3 regions of the Modestobacter italicus genome follow, and region 1 is predicted to be linked to each of the others. Evidence: riboswitches for the same ligand, from Rfam matches in the RefSeq annotation. Region 1 holds a riboswitch; each other region holds the start of a gene.
What was found. Region 1 has a riboswitch for S-adenosylmethionine ahead of MODMU_RS25235 (bifunctional o-acetylhomoserine/o-acetylserine sulfhydrylase). Riboswitches for the same ligand answer to the same signal wherever they lie in the genome.
Positions count from the first base shown of each region.

Region 1 (3,263 bases):
GGCATGCCCTCGGGCAGGGCGACCAGGTTGACGTCGGCGGCGTCCAGCGCGACCAGCTCGGCCAGCGAGCCCCAGTGGGTGAAGCCGGGCTGGGTCTGGTCGAGGCACACCTGACCGGCGCCCTCGCGGCACGGCGGGCAGTGCCCGCAGGCGCAGACGAACGGCACGGTCACCCGGTCGCCGACCGACCAGCTGCGCACCCGCTCCCCGACCGCGGCGACGGTGCCGGCCAGCTCGTGACCGGGGACGTGCGGCAGGACGACGTCCGGGTCGTGGCCGGACCAGCCGTGCCAGTCGCTGCGGCAGATGCCGCTGGCGCCCACCTGCACGACCACGCCGTCCGGGGCCGGCCGCGGTTCCGGCACCGAGCGGACCGTGAGGGGACCACCGAACTCCTCGAACACCAGCGCGCGCACGGGGCAGAGCCTGCCTGGTGCCGCCGCGGGGGCGGCAGGCAGGCTGGCGGCGTGGACGACCTCGCTGCGCTGCGCCGGTCCTGCGACCGGGCGCTGACCGGGCACGGCCCGCAGACCGCTGCCGACCTGCTCGCGACGATCCCGCCGGACACCGCGGTGGACCGCTACGGCGACGGCGGCGTGGTCGCCGAGCTGGAGGAGGAGGTCGCCGACGTCCTCGGCCAGCCGGCGGCGGTCTACCTGCCCAGCGGGATCATGGCGCAGCAGGCCGCGCTGCGGGTGCACGCCGAGCACCGGGGGCGCCGGGCGGTGGTCTACCACCCGCAGTGCCACCTGGAGGTGCACGAGGGGCGGGCGTTGGAGCGGCTGCAGGGGCTGGTCGGCCGCCCGGCCGGCGAGCGGGACCGGCTGCTGCTGCGCGAGGACCTGGACGCCGTCGCCGAGCACCCGGCGGCGCTGCTGGTCGAGCTGCCGCAGCGCGACCTGGGCGGGCAGCTCCCGCCGTGGGACGACCTGGTCGCCCAGGCGACCTGGGCGCGCGAGCGCGGCGCCGCCGCCCACCTGGACGGCGCCCGGCTGTGGGAGGCCGCCGCCGGGTACGGCCGCCCGCCGGCCGAGGTCGCCGCGCTGTTCGACACCACCTACGTGAGCTTCTACAAGGGCATCGGCGCGCTGGCCGGCAGCGCGCTGGCCGGGCCGGCCGAGGTGGTCGCCGAGGCCCGCGAGTGGCGGCGCCGGCTGGGCGGCACGCTGTTCGGGCTCTGGCCGGGCGCGGCCTCCGCGCTGAGCTGCCTGCGCCGGCGGCTGCCGCTGTTCCCCGGCTACCTGGAGCGGGCCCGGGAGGTCGCCACCGCGGTGCGGGACCTGCCCGGCGTCACCGTCGTCCCGGACCCGCCGCAGACGCCGATGCTGCACCTGCTGCTCCGCACCGACGCCGACCGGTTCGCCGCGGCGGCCCGCACGCTGGCCGAGGGCGGGCTGTGGACCTGGGAGCGGGCGGCGCCGACCGCCGACCCGGGGGTGGTCCGGGTCGAGCTGCCGGTCGGCGACGCCACCACGGCCCTGCCGATCGAGGAGGTCCGGACGGCCATCGGGCTGCTGGCGGGCGGCCAGGGGTGACTTGCGCAGCAGCCCGGCCGTCGTCCTAAGATCGTCCTGGCTCACGAGAGGCAGCGACAAGCACCTGGCTGGCTGCCCGGCAACCTCAACTCCGTCTGAGGTGCTCCAGGGGAAGAGCTGGCTGGACGGCGCCCGCCGTCCGGCAAGGACGGAGCCCTCCGCGCTGTGGGTGCTCCGGCGACCCAGGAGGTACTCAGCGCATGACCGAGCCCAGCGGCTGGAGCTTCGAGACCCGGCAGATCCACGCCGGCGCCGCCCCCGACCCGACCACCGGCGCCCGGGCGCTGCCCATCTACGCCACGACCAGCTACCAGTTCCGCGACAGCCAGCACGCCGCGGACCTCTTCGCGCTGGCCGAGATGGGCAACATCTACACCCGGATCATGAACCCGACGCAGGACGCGCTGGAGCAGCGCGTGGCCTCGCTCGAGGGCGGCGTCGCGGCGCTGGCGGTGGCCAGCGGCCAGGCCGCCGAGACGCTGGCGATCCTGAACATCGCCGAGGCCGGCAGCCACGTCGTCGCCTCCGCCTCGCTGTACGGCGGCACGTACAACCTGCTGCACCACTCGCTGCCCAAGCTGGGCGTCCAGGTCTCCTTCGTCGAGGACCCCGACGACCCGGAGAACTGGCAGTCGCTGGTGCAGGAGAACACCAAGGCCTTCTACGCCGAGACCATCGGCAACCCGAAGGGCGACGTCCTGGACATCTCGGCGGTGTCGGAGGTCGCGCACCGCAACGGCGTCCCGCTGATCGTCGACAACACGATCGCCACGCCGTTCCTGATCCGGCCGATCGAGCACGGCGCCGACATCGTGGTCCACTCCGCCACCAAGTACCTGGGCGGGCACGGCACGGCGATCGCCGGGATCATCGTCGACTCCGGCAACTTCGCCTGGACCGGCGGGAAGTTCCCCGGCTTCACCACCCCGGACCCGACGTACCACGGCGTCGTCTACGCCGACCTCGGTGCGCCGGCGTACGCGCTCAAGGCCCGGGTGCAGCTGCTGCGCGACCTCGGCCCGGCGATCTCCCCGTTCAACGCCTGGCTGGTCGTCCAGGGCATCGAGACGCTGTCGCTGCGGATGGAGCGGCACGTCGCCAACGCCCAGCGGGTGGCCGAGTGGCTGGAGTCCCACGACGAGGTCGAGTCGGTGCACTACGCCGGCCTGGCGTCCTCGCCCTGGCACGCCGCCCAGCAGAAGTACGCGCCGAAGGGCGCCGGTGCGGTGCTCGCGTTCGACATCCGCGGCGGCATCGAGGCCGGCAAGCGCTTCGTCGAGGGGCTGGAGCTGCACAGCCACGTGGCCAACATCGGCGACGTGCGCAGCCTGGTCATCCACCCGGCGTCCACGACGCACTCGCAGCTGACCGCCGACGAGCAGCTGACCACCGGCGTCACCCCGGGGCTGGTGCGGCTGGCGGTGGGCCTGGAGGGCATCGAGGACATCCTGGCCGACCTGGAGTCCGGCTTCCGGGCCGCCAAGGGGTCCTGAGGTGCCCGGGCCCCGGGGGGCGGCTCCGGCTGCCCCCGGGGCCCGGACCGGCGGCTGGCTCCCCGGCGACCCGGTGGGCGACCGGCAGTTCGTGGAGCTGGGGCCCCTGGCGCTGGAGCGCGGCGGCTCCCTGCCGTCGGTGCGGGTCGCCTACGAGACGTGGGGGACCCTCGCGCCCGACGCGGGCAACGCGGTGCTGGTGGAGCACGCGCTCACCGGCGACAGCCACGTCGTC
Region 1 is NC_017955.1:5,307,685-5,310,947, forward strand. It holds gene MODMU_RS25225 (zinc-binding dehydrogenase) at 1-416, opposite strand, end outside; gene MODMU_RS25230 (threonine aldolase family protein) at 468-1,535, shown strand; SAM riboswitch class IV at 1,575-1,690, shown strand; gene MODMU_RS25235 (bifunctional o-acetylhomoserine/o-acetylserine sulfhydrylase) at 1,736-3,028, shown strand; gene metX (homoserine O-acetyltransferase MetX) at 3,030-3,263, shown strand, end outside.

Region 2 (3,263 bases), 1.0 Mb from region 1:
GGATGGCCGAGTAGTGGACGAAGACATCCTGCCCGCCGTCGACGGCGATGAAGCCGAAGCCCTTCTCGGCGTTGAACCACTTCACGGTGCCCTGTGCCACGTGTGCTCCCACGTTCGTGCGTGCGGACGGCACCTCTTGATCGAGGGGCCGGGGTCTCGCTCTCCCGCCCGTCGACACGAACGTGGAACTCGAACCGCGCGGAACGGTACAGGACGCAAGAGCCCAGGTCACCGGTCCTGTCCGCCGGGTCTCACCCGGTGTGGTAGGGCCTTCCTCAGCCGATGAGACCGGCCTCGCGCAGCGACCGCAGCGAGGGCTGGACCCGGTGCGAGGGGCCGACGACGTCGAGCAGCGGGTCGAGGGTCTTGAGGCCCTCACCGGTGTTCAGCACGACGGTCTCCAGCGTCGGGTCGAGCAGCCCGCCCTCGACCAGCTTGCGCAGCACCGCGGTGGTGACCCCGCCTGCCGTCTCGGCGAAGACGCCGGTCGTGCGGGCCAGGTCGCGGATGCCGGCGACGATCTCGTCGTCCCCGACCCGGGCGACCGACCCGCCGGTGCGCCGGACGGCGTCCAGCGCGTAGGGGCCGTCGGCGGGGTTGCCGATGTTGAGCGACTTGGCGATCCCGGTCGGCTTGACCGGCTTCACGACGTCCCAGCCGTTGTCGAACGCGGTGGCGATCGGGTCGCAGCCGGCGGACTGGGCGCCGAAGACCTTCCAGCCGGTGTCCTCGACGATGCCTGCGGCGACCAGCTCGCGCCACGCCTTGTCGACCTTGGTGAGCAGCGAGCCCGACGCCATCGGGATGACCACCTGAGCCGGGATCCGCCAGCCGAGCTGCTCGGCGATCTCGTAGCCCATCGTCTTGGAGCCCTCGGCGTAGTAGGGCCGGACGTTCTGGTTGACGAAGGCGGTGTCCTCGAACTCGTCGGTCTCGGCGAGCTCGCTGGTCAGCCGGTTGACGTCGTCGTAGGAGCCGTCGACGGCGATCAACGCCTGCCCGTACACCGCGGACTGGACGATCTTGCCCGGCTCCAGGTCGCTGGGGACGAAGACGAAGGAGGGCAGCCCCATCCGGGCGGCGTGCGCCGCGACGGAGTTGGCCAGGTTGCCGGTCGAGGCGCAGGCGATCTTGGCGTAGCCGAAGCCCTTGGCCGCGGTCGCGGCCAGGCTGACCACCCGGTCCTTGAAGGAGTGGGTGGGGTTGGCCGAGTCGTCCTTGACCCAGAGCCCGCCGGTGATGCCGAGCTCGGCGGCCAGCCGGTCGGCCCGCACCAGCGGCGTCATGCCCGGGTCGAGGGTGACCCGGTCGGCCGGGTCGTGGCCGACGGGCAGCAGCGCGGCGTAGCGCCAGATGTTCTGCGGCCCGGCCTCGATCTGCTGGCGGGTCACCGCACGCATGACCTCGGGGTCGTAGTCGACCTCCAGCGGGCCGAAGCACTCGGCGCAGGCGTGCTCGGCGATGAGGCCGAAGGTGGCGCCGCAGTTGCGGCAGACCAGCCCGCGGGCGGGGTTCGGTGGGACCGGCCCGCCTTCGGTGACGTCTGCCTGGGCGGAACCGGGAGCGGTCATGGTCATACGACGACTACCTCCTCATCTTCCCCGCGCCGGGCCGTCGAGCCGCGCGGGACGGATGTGGCACCTTCCGTGCGCAGGACTGCGCACGGCGGTTGCCGGGGCTTCATCGGGCCGTGTCCCTCTGCCCCTCTGGATGAGTGGAACGCCGCGAGCCTACCCGGGGCGGTGGGGCGGACCCCGAACCGGCCAGGATGGACGGGTGGCTGCCCGCATCGTCTACACCGACCTGGACGGCACGATGGTCGGCCCCCGGGGCTCGTTCTGGCACACCGCCGGCCGTGCCCTCACCCCGACCCCGGCCGAGGCCCTCCTGGAGCTGCACCGGGCCGGCGTCGCCCTCGTGCTGGTCAGCGGCCGGACGCACGCGCAGCTGGTGGAGGCCGCGCGGATCTTCGCCGCCGACGGTGCCATCTCCGAGCTGGGGTCGCTGGTCAGCTGGTCCGGTGGCCGGGAGACCCACCTGCTCACCGGCGACCTGCCCGAGCGGTACGCCGGCCGGACGCCGATGCAGGTGATGGCCGAGCTCGGCGTGGTCGAGGCGCTGACCGCCGCGCACCCCGGCCGGCTGGAGTGGCACGAGCCCTGGCACACCGCGCACTCGGCCGACGCGCTGCTGCGCGGCCGGGTCGACGCCGCCGCCGTCGACCGGTGGCTGGCCGAGCGCGGCTGGGGCTGGCTGACGATGAACGACAACGGCGCCGTCCCGGCGACCCCGCGGATGACCCTGGACGACGACGCGCTGCCCCCGCACGTCTACCACCTCATGCCGCGCGGGATCTCCAAGGGAGCGGCGATCACCTGGGACCTCGCCCGCCGCGGGCTGACCGCGGACGACGCCGTCGCGGTGGGCGACAGCGTCAGCGACCTGGAGATGGCCCCGGCGGTCCGCCGGCTGTGGGTCACCGCCAACGGCGCGGCCGTCACCGGCATGGGCGAGCTGCTGGCCGCCGTCCCGAACGCCTCGGTGACCGACCACCCCATGGGCGAGGGCTGGGCCCAGGCGGTGCTCGCCTCGCTCTAGTGGAGTGCCACGGGCGCGTTCTCCGCGCCGTGGCACTCCGCTAGGAGGTGACGTCCTTGCGGGCGAAGTGGCGGAAGGCGAGCGCGGTGAACAGCGCCGACCAGGCCAGCCCCTGGACGACGCCGCGGAACAGGTCACCGGAGTCGACCGGGGTCTGCAGCAGGTCGGTCCAGGCCAGGCTGAACGCGGTGGGGAACCAGTCGCGGATGTCGCCCAGCTGCTCGACGGCCTCGAGCACCGCGAACACCACCGTGGTGAACACCGCGCCGCCGACCGCGGCCAGCGGGGCGTCGGTGACCGTGGACAGCCAGAACGCCAGCGTGCCGACGACGAGCAGGTGGACGGCGAGGAAGCCGACCATCCCGGCCAGCCGGACCAGCGCCGTCCGCTGCTCCAGCCCGATGCCCACCGGCGTCTGGACGTCGCCGAAGCCGTAGGCGATCCCGCCGGCGACGACCGCGACGACGACCAGCAGGACCATCGCGCCGACCGACATCACCAGCGCGGCCAGCCACTTCTGCCGGAGCAGCCGGGCGCGCGGCACCGGGGTGGCCAGCGCGTACCGCAGCGACCCCCACGACGCCTCGCTGGCGACGGTGTCGCCGAAGAACAGCGCGAAGACCACCACCAGGAAGAAGCCGGAGGTCGCGAACAGCACGAACAGC
Region 2 is NC_017955.1:776,656-779,918, reverse strand. It holds gene MODMU_RS03770 (cold-shock protein) at 1-100, opposite strand, end outside; gene thrC (threonine synthase) at 276-1,571, opposite strand; SAM riboswitch class I at 1,590-1,717, opposite strand; gene MODMU_RS03760 (HAD family hydrolase) at 1,777-2,598, shown strand; gene MODMU_RS03755 (ABC transporter permease) at 2,639-3,263, opposite strand, start outside.
Region 2: it holds a riboswitch for S-adenosylmethionine, as region 1 does, so the genes downstream of both, thrC (threonine synthase) here and MODMU_RS25235 (bifunctional o-acetylhomoserine/o-acetylserine sulfhydrylase) in region 1, are expected to answer to the same signal.

Region 3 (3,263 bases), 2.4 Mb from region 1:
CCCGGGCGGCGTCGCCGGGCAGCGGCCGCGGGTCGTCGACCGGCTGCCAGCGCCCGTCCACCGGCGCGTAGGCCACCCGCGGCCCCGCGGAGAGGAAGGCGTCCAGCGCGGCGAGCAGCCGGTCGACGTCGGCGAGCGTGCTGCCCACCCCGACGCTGGCCCGGAGCGCACCCTCGGGCACGCCCAGCCGGGCCAGCAGCGGGTGCGCGCAGAACCGCCCGTCGCGGACGCCGATGCCGTGCTCGGCGGACAGGTAGGCGGCCACCAGCCCCGGGTCGGCGCCGGCCACGGTGAACGAGACGACGCCGGTGGGGTCCGTGGAGTCGGCCCAGATCCGCAGCACCCGCACCCCGGGCAGCGCCCCGAGGCCGTCGACCAGCCGCTCGCGCAGCGCCCGCTCGTGCGCCGCGAGGTCCTCGGCGGCGAGGCCGGCCAGCGCGTCGCACGCCGCGGCCAGCGCGACGGCGCCGAGGACGTTGGGCGACCCGCCCTCGTGCCGGTGCGGTGCCGCGGCCCAGGAGGTCTCCTCCACCGACACCTGCTGCACCGCGCCCCCGCCGGCCAGGTACGCCGGCGCGGCGTCCAGCCAGTCCCGGCGGCCGACCAGCGCGCCCGAGCCGAACGGCGCGTAGGCCTTGTGCCCGGAGAAGGCGACGTAGTCCGCGCCGGAGCCGGCCAGCGAGAACCGGCGGTGCGGCACCAGCTGCGCCCCGTCGACGAGCACCCGGGCACCGGCCGCGTGCGCCAGCGCGACGACCTCGTCCAGCGGCAGCGACTCGCCGGTGACGTTGGAGGCACCGGTGACGGCGACCAGGGCGTACGGCGCCGCGGCGAGCGCGGCACCCAGGGCGCGCAGCGTCTCGACCACGCTGGCGGCGGTGGGCAGCACGGTCAGCGGGCCGCGGCGCTGCCACGGCAGCAGATCGGCGTGGTGCTCGCAGTCCAGGACCAGCACCGCCTCGCCGTCGGGCACGCACCCGGCGAGCAGGTTCAGCGCGTCGGTGGTGTGCCGGACGAGCACGCAGACGTCGTCGGTCCGGGCGCCGACGAAGCGCGCGACGGTCTCCCGGGCGTCCTCGTAGGCCGCCGTCGACACCTGCGAGAGGTACCCGGCGCCGCGGTGCACGCTGGCGTACAGCGGCAGCGCCTCGGCCACCCGGGCGGCGACGGACTCCAGCGCGCGGCTGCTGGCGGCGGAGTCCAGGTCGACGTAGCGGGTCGTGCCACCGGGCACCAGCGGCACCCGGGTGTCGGCGCCGACGACCGGCAGCAGCGGGACCTCGCCCGCGCACGCGGCGGCCGGGGCGGGCGGACAGAGCAGGGCAGCGGACATGGACGTGCTCCAGGGGGCCGGGGACCCGGGCACGGGTCCGCGCTTTGCGGCTGCGGGGCTGCAGCCGCCAGGTCGTCACCCGGGGCACCCCGTCGCGGAGGAGGGTTGCCGGCCAGCGAGCCGGGGCTTCGCGCTGGCGCTCATGACCTGCCGTGAGCCTGGCACGCAGGCCCTCATGCCGTCAAACCCGATCGACATGGTGTCATTTGAGCCGTGAGCACCATCGCCGTCGTCGGCAACCCCAAGCCCCGCTCGCGCACCCGGTCGGCCGCCGAGCTCGTCGTGGAGCGGCTGACCGGCGCCCCGCCGGACCGGGTCGTCGACGTCATCGACCTCGGCGCCGGCCTGCTCGGCTGGGGCGACCCGGCCGTCGCCGACGCGGTCACCGCGCTGCGCGAGGCCGAGGTCGCCGTCGTCGCCAGCCCGACCTACAAGGCCACCTACACCGGGCTGCTCAAGCTCTTCTTGGACCAGGTGGGCACCGGCGACCTGGCCGGGGTGGTCGCCGTCCCGCTGTTGCTCGGCGGCGGGCCCGGCCACGCGCTGGCACCGGACCTGCTGCTCAAGCCGGTGCTGGTCGAGCTGGGCGCCACCACCCCGACGCGGGGCCTGTACCTGCTCGACAAGGCCTGGGACTCCCCCGGCCCGCTCGACGAGTGGCTGGTCGCGGCCGGCCCGCAGGTGGCTGCGGCCCGCACAGCGCACCGACCCTAGGCTGGCCGGGTGATCCTCATCGTCGTGAAGTGGCCCGTCCGACCCGAGTTCGACGACCGGTGGCCCGAGCTCGTCCGCGAGTTCACCGAGGCCGTCCGGGCGGAGCCGGGCAACGTCTTCTTCGAGTGGTCCCGCAGTGTCGAGGAGCCGCACACCTGGGTGCTGGTGGAGGGCTTCGCCGACGCCGAGGCCGGCTCCGTGCACACCGCCTCCGAGCACTTCCGGAAGGCGATCGGCGAGATGCCGGACTGGGTCTCGGCGACCCCGTCGATCATGTACGTCGACTCCCCCGACCTCGCCGGCTGGGGCCCGATGGGCGAGGTCCAGCCCCGCGGCTGAGCCCCCGGGGCCGGGTGTGCGATCTTCCTCGGCATGGTGAACGTCCTGTCCATCCAGTCGCACGTGGCCTACGGGCACGCCGGCAACGCCTCGGCGGTCTTCCCGCTGCAGCGGCTGGGCGTCGAGGTGTGGCCGGTGCACACCGTGCAGTTCTCCAACCACACCGGCTACGGCGACTGGACCGGCCGGGTCTTCGACGGGCAGGCCGTCGAGGAGGTCGTCGCCGGGATCGAGGACCGCGGCGTGCTGGGCAGCTGCGACGCCGTCCTGTCCGGCTACCTGGGCTCGGCCGACATCGGCCACGCCGTCCTCGGCTCGGTCGCGAAGGTGCGCGCCGCCAACCCGGCCGCGGTGTGGTGCTGCGACCCGGTGATCGGCGACGTCGGCCGCGGGGTGTTCGTGCGGCCCGGCATCCCGGAGTTCCTGCGCGAGGTCGCCGTCCCCGCCGCGGACCTGGTGACGCCCAACCACTTCGAGCTGGACCTGCTCGCCGGGCAGCGCACCGGCTCCCTGGGCTCCGTGCAGGACGCCGTGGCCGCGGTGCAGGCGCTGGGCCCGCGGGTGGTGCTCACCACCTCGCTGGTCACCGACGACACCCCCGAGGACGCCGTCGACCTGCTCGCCTCCGAGGGCGGCCGGCACTTCCGGGTGCGGACCCCGCGGCTGGACGTGTCGGTCAACGGCGCCGGCGACGCGATCGCCGCGCTGTTCCTGGCGCACTGGCTGGCCACCCGCTCGGCCGGCGAGGCGCTCGGCCGGGCCGCCGCGTCGGTCTTCGGGCTGCTGCGGATGACGGCGGAGGCGGGGTCCCGCGAGATCCTGCTGGTCGCCGCCCAGGACGAGTACGTCACCCCCACCCGCACCTTCGACGTCACCG
Region 3 is NC_017955.1:2,095,444-2,098,706, reverse strand. It holds gene MODMU_RS10345 (aminotransferase class V-fold PLP-dependent enzyme) at 1-1,333, opposite strand, end outside; SAM riboswitch class IV at 1,368-1,481, opposite strand; gene MODMU_RS10335 (NAD(P)H-dependent oxidoreductase) at 1,547-2,047, shown strand; gene MODMU_RS10330 (putative quinol monooxygenase) at 2,057-2,386, shown strand; gene pdxY (pyridoxal kinase PdxY) at 2,420-3,263, shown strand, end outside.
Region 3: it holds a riboswitch for S-adenosylmethionine, as region 1 does, so the genes downstream of both, MODMU_RS10345 (aminotransferase class V-fold PLP-dependent enzyme) here and MODMU_RS25235 (bifunctional o-acetylhomoserine/o-acetylserine sulfhydrylase) in region 1, are expected to answer to the same signal.